One region of the Pectobacterium nicotianae genome, then DNA from elsewhere that is predicted to be linked to it. Evidence: predicted binding sites of a transcription regulator. Region 1 holds the regulator's gene; the other holds the start of a gene.
What was found. The regulator CRP, encoded in region 1, controls carbon source genes, mostly activating them, when cyclic AMP is high. The targets are predictions, from matches to a motif close to ATGTGANNNNNNTCACAT.
Positions count from the first base shown of each region.

Region 2: a site for CRP is predicted at 1,136-1,153, ahead of MYB54_RS01395 (GntP family permease). Genes of this name have one in related genera too.

Region 1 is NZ_CP096821.1:436,081-440,652, forward strand. It holds gene MYB54_RS01850 (aminodeoxychorismate synthase component II) at 1-172, shown strand, start outside; gene argD (bifunctional acetylornithine/succinyldiaminopimelate transaminase) at 292-1,518, shown strand; gene crp (cAMP-activated global transcriptional regulator CRP) at 1,742-2,374, opposite strand; gene MYB54_RS01865 (OsmC family protein) at 2,750-3,157, shown strand; gene MYB54_RS01870 (phosphoribulokinase) at 3,271-4,140, opposite strand; gene MYB54_RS01875 (YheU family protein) at 4,265-4,501, opposite strand; gene MYB54_RS01880 (hydrolase) at 4,498-4,572, opposite strand, start outside.
Region 2 is NZ_CP096821.1:318,891-323,462, forward strand. It holds gene gntR (gluconate operon transcriptional repressor GntR) at 1-518, shown strand, start outside; gene MYB54_RS01390 (gluconokinase) at 528-1,040, opposite strand; gene MYB54_RS01395 (GntP family permease) at 1,199-2,575, shown strand; gene MYB54_RS01400 (YhgN family NAAT transporter) at 3,023-3,616, opposite strand; gene asd (aspartate-semialdehyde dehydrogenase) at 3,916-4,572, shown strand, end outside.

The DNA of each region.
Region 1 (4,572 bases):
CTCGCTACCCGATTGCTTTGAAGTCACGGCCTGGAGCGAACATGAAGGAAAGCGTGATGAGATTATGGGGATTCGCCATCGCGCATTGCCGCTGGAAGGGGTGCAGTTTCACCCAGAGAGCATTCTTAGCCAGCAAGGGCATCAGCTTTTGGATAATTTCCTTAAAATTTAGCGATATAGAAAGTTATTCTCCTCAGTAGCCGATTTAATATTGCCTGAAATTGATTTTTTATGCATATTTAGTGACTATATTTTCATTCCGATATGATGGACAGCAGAGTGAGGCAGCAAATGGCAGCAGAGCAGAAAGCAGTGACACGGGATACTCACGATAAAGTGATTTTGCCAGTTTATGCACCCGCGAAGTTTGTACCCGTGAAAGGTAAAGGGAGCCGCGTCTGGGATCAGGACGGTCGCGAGTATATCGATTTCTCCGGCGGTATTGCGGTTACGGCGCTGGGTCACTGTCATCCTGCATTGGTGAATGCGTTGCAGCAGCAGGGTGAAAAGCTGTGGCATACCAGCAATATTTTCACTAATGAGCCTGCGTTGCGCCTCGCCAGCAAATTGATTGATGCGACTTTTGCCGACCGTGTGTTCTTTGTTAACTCCGGTGCCGAGGCCAACGAAGCTGCCTTTAAGCTGGCGCGTCACTATGCGGTTAAACGCCATAGTCCGTATAAAACCAAGATCATCTCCTTCTACAATGCATTCCATGGTCGGACGCTGTTCACCGTTTCGGTCGGCGGACAGCCTAAATATGCCGATGGCTTCGGGCCTAAGCCTGCCGATATTGTTCATGTACCCTTCAACGATCTGGCTGCTGTTAAAGCGGTGATGGACGATCATACCTGTGCAGTCGTGCTGGAACCGGTTCAGGGTGAAGGGGGGATTACGCCTGCTACGCCTGAATTTTTACAAGGCGTTCGCGATCTGTGCGATCAGCACAAGGCGCTGCTGGTGTTTGATGAAGTGCAGAGCGGAATGGGGCGTACTGGCAAACTATTCAGCTACATGCACTACGGCATTACGCCGGATATTCTCACAACGGCTAAAGCACTGGGCGGTGGTTTCCCAATTAGTGCAATGCTGACGACGGAAGAGATCGCATCGGCCATGACGGTTGGGGTACACGGCACCACCTATGGCGGCAACCCGCTGGCCTGTGCGGTGGCGGAAGCCGCGCTGGATATTATCAATACGCCAGAAGTGCTGTCAGGCGTGGCGGATCGCCACGATCGCTTTGTCAGTGAGCTTGAGAAAATCAATCAGCAGTTCGGTGTATTCGAACAGGTTCGCGGTATGGGTTTGCTGCTGGGTGCAGAACTGAAACCGCAATGGCATGGTCGTGCGGGCGAGTTTCTGGCGGCGGCAACGTCTCAGGGGCTTATGGTGCTGATGGCTGGGCCGAATGTGATCCGCTTTGTACCGTCGTTGATCATTGATGAAGATGATATTGCGCAGGGGATGGCGAAATTCGCTAAAGCCGTCGCGCAGGTCGTTAACGCAGCAAACTGATTACGTTACGCCATAAAAAAACGTAGGGAACGTTTTTCAACGTCGCTTGCGACGGCCCGTTAGGGTGGCGGCCAGGGATGGCACGCCATAAAAAAACGCAGGGAACGTTTTTCAGCGTTGCGTTAGCAACGACCCGTAGGGTGGTGAGCAGGAAGCTCGCCATAAAAAAAGCGTGAGGCCGAGGCTTCACGCTTTTTTATTGGTAGGGTACAGCGACAGGGGCTTAGCGAGTGCCGTAAACGACAATCGTTTTACCGTGTGCAGAGATCAGGTTCTGGTCTTCTAACATTTTCAGAATGCGGCCCACGGTTTCACGCGAGCAGCCAACGATTTGCCCAATTTCCTGACGGGTAATTTTTATTTGCATGCCATCTGGATGCGTCATGGCATCAGGTTGTTTGGCCAGGTTGAGTAGGGTTTGGGCAATACGGCCGGTCACATCAAGGAAGGCGAGGTTGCCGACTTTCTCAGAGGTAACCTGAAGTCTGCTGGCCATTTGCGCAGACAGACGCATGAGGATATCCGGGTTAACCTGGATGAGCTGGCGGAATTTTTTATAGGAAATTTCAGCCACTTCACAGGCAGTTTTTGCCCGCACCCAGGCGCTGCGCTCCTGACCTTCTTCAAACAGGCCGAGCTCGCCGATAAAATCGCCCTGATTGAGGTAGGAAAGAATCATTTCCTTGCCTTCTTCATCTTTGATTAGCACTGCGACAGAGCCTTTCACGATGTAGTAAAGCGTTTCTGCTTTTTCACCTTGGTGAATCAGCGTGCTCTTCGATGGATACTTGTGAATATGACAATGGGAAAGGAACCATTCGAGAGTTGGATCTGTTTGCGGTTTGCCGAGAACCATTCGCTATCATCCTCTGTTGTAATTCACTGCGCAAATTACAGGGGTCAGAGTTCCCTGTACGGCGTGTTTAACTGCTAAAAAAATAAAATTCAGTCTAGGCAGAATGACGTCAGGGAATATACTGAAACCACTGTACCCTTTATTTTCCGGTTGCTGCCTTGCCGCACCGTAAACGTGGCTGGGGTATGTCTGGCCAGGTCATCATCTTCTTCGTTTCTGGGTTTGTCCAGAAAAGGTCTATTCTATTTTCGTTTTAACACAGCTTTAAGGACGTGTCTTGTGTTGTCTCGCTTCAGCATGACAAAGCGCTGATTAACGCTGGTTTTTGTACAGTAACGGTATAAATTTTCAAAAAATTTTTAGTGGAGAGGCATCATGCAGGCACGGGTAAAATGGGTTGAAGGCTTAACGTTTTTGGGCGAATCCGCATCAGGACATCAGATATTGATGGACGGCAATTCCGGTGATAAAGCGCCCAGTCCGATGGAAATGGTGCTGATGTCTGTGGGGGGATGCAGTGCGATTGATGTGGTATCGATTCTGCAAAAAGGCCGCAACGATGTAGCGGATTGTGAAGTGAAATTAACGTCAGAGCGTCGGTCTGACGCGCCGCGTTTATTTACCCACATCAATCTGCATTTTATCGTGACGGGAAAAGGATTGACCGACAAAGTTGTTGAACGAGCCGTCGCACTGTCGGCGGAAAAATACTGCTCTGTGGCACTGATGCTGGGTAAAGCCGTTGAGGTAACGCACAGCCACGAAATTAGAGTACTGGAATAATCCCTTTCTCTGGGCACTCATTCTGGTCACTTAAGCCTGTTATTAGGGGAAACACAGGGGGAGGTTCTCGTAGGGAGGCCTCACCCCTGTGGTCGCCCCGTGTATCTCGATGCTTATTCGATGGTTTTCCCTTCAATTAACCGCTGTACCAGCGGCGCCATGATTAATTCCATCGCCAATCCCATCTTCCCGCCGGGAACGACCAGCGTGTTGATGTGGGAGATAAAGGAACCCTGCAACATGGCGAGCAGATAGGGATAATCAATATTGTCCAATCCCTGAAAATGAATCACGACGAAGCTTTCGTCCAGTGATGGAATCGATTTGGCGGCGAACGGATTGGAGGTGTCTACGGTAGGCACACGCTGGAAGTTGATGTGTGTGCGAGAGAACTGTGGCGTGATATAGGTGATGTAATCTTCCATTGAGCGGACGACGGAATCCATCACCGCTTCACGCGAGTGGCCGCGCTCATTAACGTCACGAATCAGCTTTTGAATCCATTCCAGGTTGACGATCGGCACCACGCCGACGAGTAAATCCACATGCTGTGCCACATCATTTTGCTCTGTGACTACGCCGCCGTGGAGCCCTTCATAGAACAGGATGTCGGTGGGTTCCGGCATTGGCTCCCACGGCGTGAACGTTCCGGGAACCTGATTATAGGGAATTGCTTCATCGTAGGTATGAAGGTATTTACGCGTCTGGCCGCGCCCGTGCAGGCCATATTCGATAAACGACTGTTCCAGCAGGCTGAAATCATTCGCTTCCGGGCCGAAATAGCTGATGTGGCGCCCTGAATCACGCGCTTTACGAATCGCCATATCCATTTCCGGGCGGGTATAGCGGTGAAAGCTATCGCCTTCTAACTGGGCGGCACGCAGATCAAACTGCTGGAAAATCTTACGGAAGGCCAGACTGGTTGTCGTGGTTCCCGCTCCGCTGGAGCCGGTAACCGCAATAATCGGATGCTGATGTGACATAAGGTGCGTGACTCCGTGATCGCGATGCCCGCGTAGACCGAAGGCCTGCGCGCATCCTCAAAAAAGACGTAATTGTCATCATTGTTAGCATGTTTGGCGCGTTCTTTCACGACTTTCGGCATGCTCAATAGGGGGCATGACCTCCGGAATTGAGCTGGTTACGCGGCATGATATTGAGGGTTTCATGCAACTCAGACCACACCAACACCACCTCGCCAGACTGGAGTTGGCCGCGGATATCTTCCACTTTCTGCGCCAGCGAACGCTCCTGTTCGCCATAATCGGTGCCTTCCCGCAGAACGAAAGATTCGATGATGTTATCCAGCGTTTCTGGATCGAGCTGTTGCCAGGGAATAATCACGCTATGTTTCCTGATTCAAAGGGTTCCTGAGTAAAAACGGTTCCTGAAGGAAAAGAGTCGCTGGCCTGGTC
Region 2 (4,572 bases), 120 kb from region 1:
TTGGGTTTGATAACGTTGAAGCCGCTCGACAGATGACGCTGCGTATGGTCGCGCTGGGGCATCGTCATATCGTCTATCTCGGTGCGCGTCAGGATGAGCGTACGATTATGCGCAGTCAGGGCTACGAGCAAGCGATGTGGGAAAGCGGGCTCAAGAGCTATTGCGCGATGAGCGAGCGGGCATCGTCCTATTCGCTCGGTGGCGAATTGCTGCGGCAGACGCAGGCGGAATACCCGCAGGTCGATAGCGTATTTTGCACCAATGACGACTTAGCCGTCGGTGCGATGTTCGAATGCCAGCGGCAGGGGCTGCGCGTGCCGGATGACATTGGCGTAGCGGGTTTCCACGGGCACGACATTGGTCAGGCGATGGTGCCGAAGCTGGCTAGCGTACTGACACCGCGTGAACACATGGGACGCGTCGGCACCGAACAACTGCTGGCTCGTCTGCGGGGCGAGCCAGTTACGCAGGAGAGGGTCGATGTCGGCTTTACCGTGCTGGACGGCGAAAGCCTCTAAGCCGCTGCGTTAGCCTGCCGCGCGCAGTGCGTCAACGCAGCGTTGCACGACGTCTTCCCGGGTGCCGTCAATATCGACTTTCAGGACATCCGGCTCATCGCTACCCGGTTCTTCCAGCGCATCGAACTGGCTTTTCAGTAGGTCTGTCGGCATGAAGTGGCCTGCTCTGGCTTTGTGACGCTCCAGAACCAGCTCAAAGCTGCCTTTCAAATAGATAAACACCATCTTTTCGTTGCCTTCGCGCAGGCGGTCGCGGTAACGCTTTTTCAGCGCGGAACAGACGATGATGCCCGTCTCGTTTTTGTGCGCCAGGCTGTAGGCAACATCGCTGAGACGCTCCAGCCACGGTGCGCGGTCGTCGTCATTCAATGGCGTACCGCTGGCCATTTTCTGGATATTCGCGCGCGGGTGCAGATCGTCGCCGTCAATAAATTTTGCCTGAATGGCGCGGCCAAGTTCAGCGCCAACTGAGGATTTTCCACTGCCTGATACGCCCATCAGAATAATGCTTCGACCTGACATAATTTGATCTCTATCTCAAAATGTAAATTAAATGGTGTTTGATAGTTCCTGATTTTAACATGTTACCCGTATCATGTTACCGGTATCAAATGATGATGTGATACACCTCACAAACAATCAGCCAATCCAGACCGGGTGCCCTAAAGAGATTATTAACGATGACAGAAATAACATCCGCCTATAGCGCCAGTGTGCTATTAACCATCGCCGCAGGTGCGGTCGCGCTGTTACTGGTACTGATTATGCGCTTCCGCGTCCACGCGTTTTTGGCGTTGACGTTGGTGAGCCTGATCACGGCGCTAGCGACGAAAACCCCTTTTGAGAAACTCGTTCCTACGCTGCTCAGCGGTTTCGGCAGTACGTTGGCATCTGTTGCCTTGCTGGTTGGTCTGGGGGCAATGATTGGCCGCCTGCTGGAAGTGACCGGTGGCGCAAATGTGCTGGCGGATACGCTAATCAATAAATTTGGTGAGAAACGTGCGCCTTTCGCGCTGGGTCTTGCCTCTCTGCTGTTCGGCTTCCCGATCTTTTTCGATGCCGGGCTGATCGTGATGCTGCCGATTATTTTCAGCGTGGCGAAACGTTTTGGTGGCTCAACGCTGACCTATGCGTTCCCTGCTGCGGGCGCGTTTGCTGTTATGCACGCCTTGCTGCCGCCGCATCCTGGTCCGGTTGCTGCCAGTGAACTGCTGGGTGCCAACATTGGCCTGCTGGTACTGGTTGGTGCTGTGATTGCTTACCCTACCTGGTATCTGGGCGGTTATCTGTTCGGCCTGTGGGCAGGTAAGAAATTCCATTTGCCGTTGCCGTCTACCTTCCTGACCGAAGTCAAAGCGGATGAGAAGCATACGCCGCCAGCGTTTGGCGTGGTGATGTGGGTGCTGTTGCTGCCGCTGATCCTGATCTTCCTCGATACCGGGTTGAATACCCTGACGGTAATGGGCGTTATCAGCGGTGATAGCGGTCTGGTGCAGTTCCTGCGTATGTTAGGGAAAACGCCGATTGCGCTACTGATTACGGTCTTGTTCGCCATGATTATGTTTAGCGGCCAGCATAGCCGCCGGCACCTTGAGAAGATCTGTGAAGGCGCGCTGGGCCCGGTTTGTTCGATTATTCTGGTCACCGGTGCGGGCGGGATGTTCGGTGGCGTTCTGCGTTCCAGCGGTATCGGCGATGCGCTGTCTGGCGCGTTGGCAGATACCGGTATGCCGGTGATTGTAGCGGCGTTTGTGGTATCTGCTGCACTGCGTGTGGCACAGGGTTCCGCAACGGTAGCGTTGACGACCACGGCGGCGTTGATGGCACCAGCGGTGGCGGCGACCCCTGGCCTCAGCCAGTTCGATCTCTGCTTTATCGTGGTAGCGATTGCGGGCGGTGCGACCGTGCTGTCGCATGTGAACGACTCAGGCTTCTGGCTGGTTGGCCGTTTCCTCGAAATGGATGAGAAAACGACCCTGAAAACCTGGACGGTGATGGAAACGTTGCTCGGCAGTATCGCGTTCCTGATAGCGTTAGTGGGGAGTATTTTCCTCTGATGTGTTTAGCCCCCTCCTTGCGGAGGGAGGCTTTTAGTCACATTTTTATGCCGACCAAGAGACGGTTTCGTGCGCGATAATGTCGTTATTTTCATGCTACTGCGTAGCACGCGCCCGACATGGGGCGGCTCAAACGCCGCTCGCCCCATGACCCCAGGCTTCTGGCTAAATTATGCCGCTACGCGGTGCCATCGGCGTTCATGACCACTTTTCGAGCCGACTGTGACGCGTTTACTTGCCCCATAAACGGGGCTCGCCCTTCGGGCCAGCACAAGTGCTGTTCAAAAACGTCTCTGACGTTTTTGTCCGGCGCGGCACAGCCTTTCGCGGCGTCCCTGCCGCTCACTCGGTGGTCATGCCCATCGCTGCATAATTTTTACGCCAGATAACGTCAACCCCCTAATAATTTGCACATTTATGTATAGGACACAGGGGGAAACGGAGCGTCTATAACTTCATGTAGGCACGCACGCCGTCGAGGAACATCTGCGTCGATAGCATGACCAGAATCAATCCCATCAATTTCTCCAGCGCACTCACGCCTTTCTCACCCAGCAAACGCAAGAACACATCCGACATCAGCAGGATGATGAATGAGATCGTCCAGGCGATAAACAGCGCCAGCGTCAGGTGGGGTAGTTGATTGGGATACTGGTGGGACAGCAGCATCAGCGCCGCGAGGATCGACGGCCCCGCTACCAGTGGAATCGCCATGGGCACCAGAAACGGTTCTTCGCCTGCTGGCAGGCCGCTGCTATTGCCTTCCTGCGAAGGGAAAATCATACGAATCGCGATGAGGAACAGCACGATACCGCCAGAAATCGACACGGTTTCGGTGCGCAGATTCAGGAATGCCAGAATGCGTTCACCGGCGAACAGGAAAATCAGCATCAGCCCGAGTGCGATCAGCATCTCACGGATTAGCACCACACGTCGGCGTTTGGGGTCGAGGTGTTTGAGTACGGACATAAAAATCGGCAGATTGCCGAGTGGATCCATAATGAGCAACAGCAGCACTGTTGCGGAGATCATTTCTGTCATTTTGGTTTTTTACTCCCGAAACCTTGTTTCCTGACCTGGGCCATCTTCACGGGCTGACCAACGTGATTATCCTGTGCCAGGTTGATGATATTAGAATGACTGCTGAAAAAGGGCGTACTATCGAATAAATTCACTTGCGACTTTATGTACATTTTGTAAGGTTGAATGACACGATTATTTACAGGTTTACGACACGACGCGCGCGCGACCTCTGCGGGAGATCACCGAACCAGCAATCACTAAGCGCTATCGACGTTAGCCAGAATTCTTTTTGTTACCCCCAAAGCAGGACAGTTACCATGAAAAATGTTGGTTTTATTGGCTGGCGCGGTATGGTCGGCTCGGTTCTCATGCAGCGCATGGTGGAAGAACGCGACTTTGATGTGATTCACCCGGTATTCTTTTCGACTTCTCAGCACGGCGAACCTGCTCCGGCGCTGGGTGGTCATAAAGGCGTGTTGCAGGATGCTTATAATATCGATGCACTGCGCGCGCTGGACATCATCATTACCTGTCAGGGCGGCGATTATACCAATGAAGTTTACCCAAAGCTGCGTGAAAGTGGCTGGCAGGGTTATTGGATCGATGCCGCATCCTCACTGCGTATGAAAGATGACGCGATTATTATTCTGGATCCGGTTAACCACGGTGTGATTCAGCAGGGTCTGGATAAAGGCATCAAAACCTTTGCCGGCGGCAACTGTACCGTCAGCCTGATGCTGATGTCATTGGGCGGCCTGTTTGCGAACAATCTGGTTGAGTGGGTTTCTGCTGCGACGTATCAGGCAGCTTCTGGTGGCGGTGCGCGTCACATGCGTGAACTGCTGGCTCAGATGGGTTCGTTACACGGTGAAGTGGCGAAAGAGCTACAGGATCCGGCTTCTGCGATTCTGGATATCGAACGTAAAGTGACCGCGCTTACCCGTAGCGGTTCGCTGCCGACTGATAACTTCGGC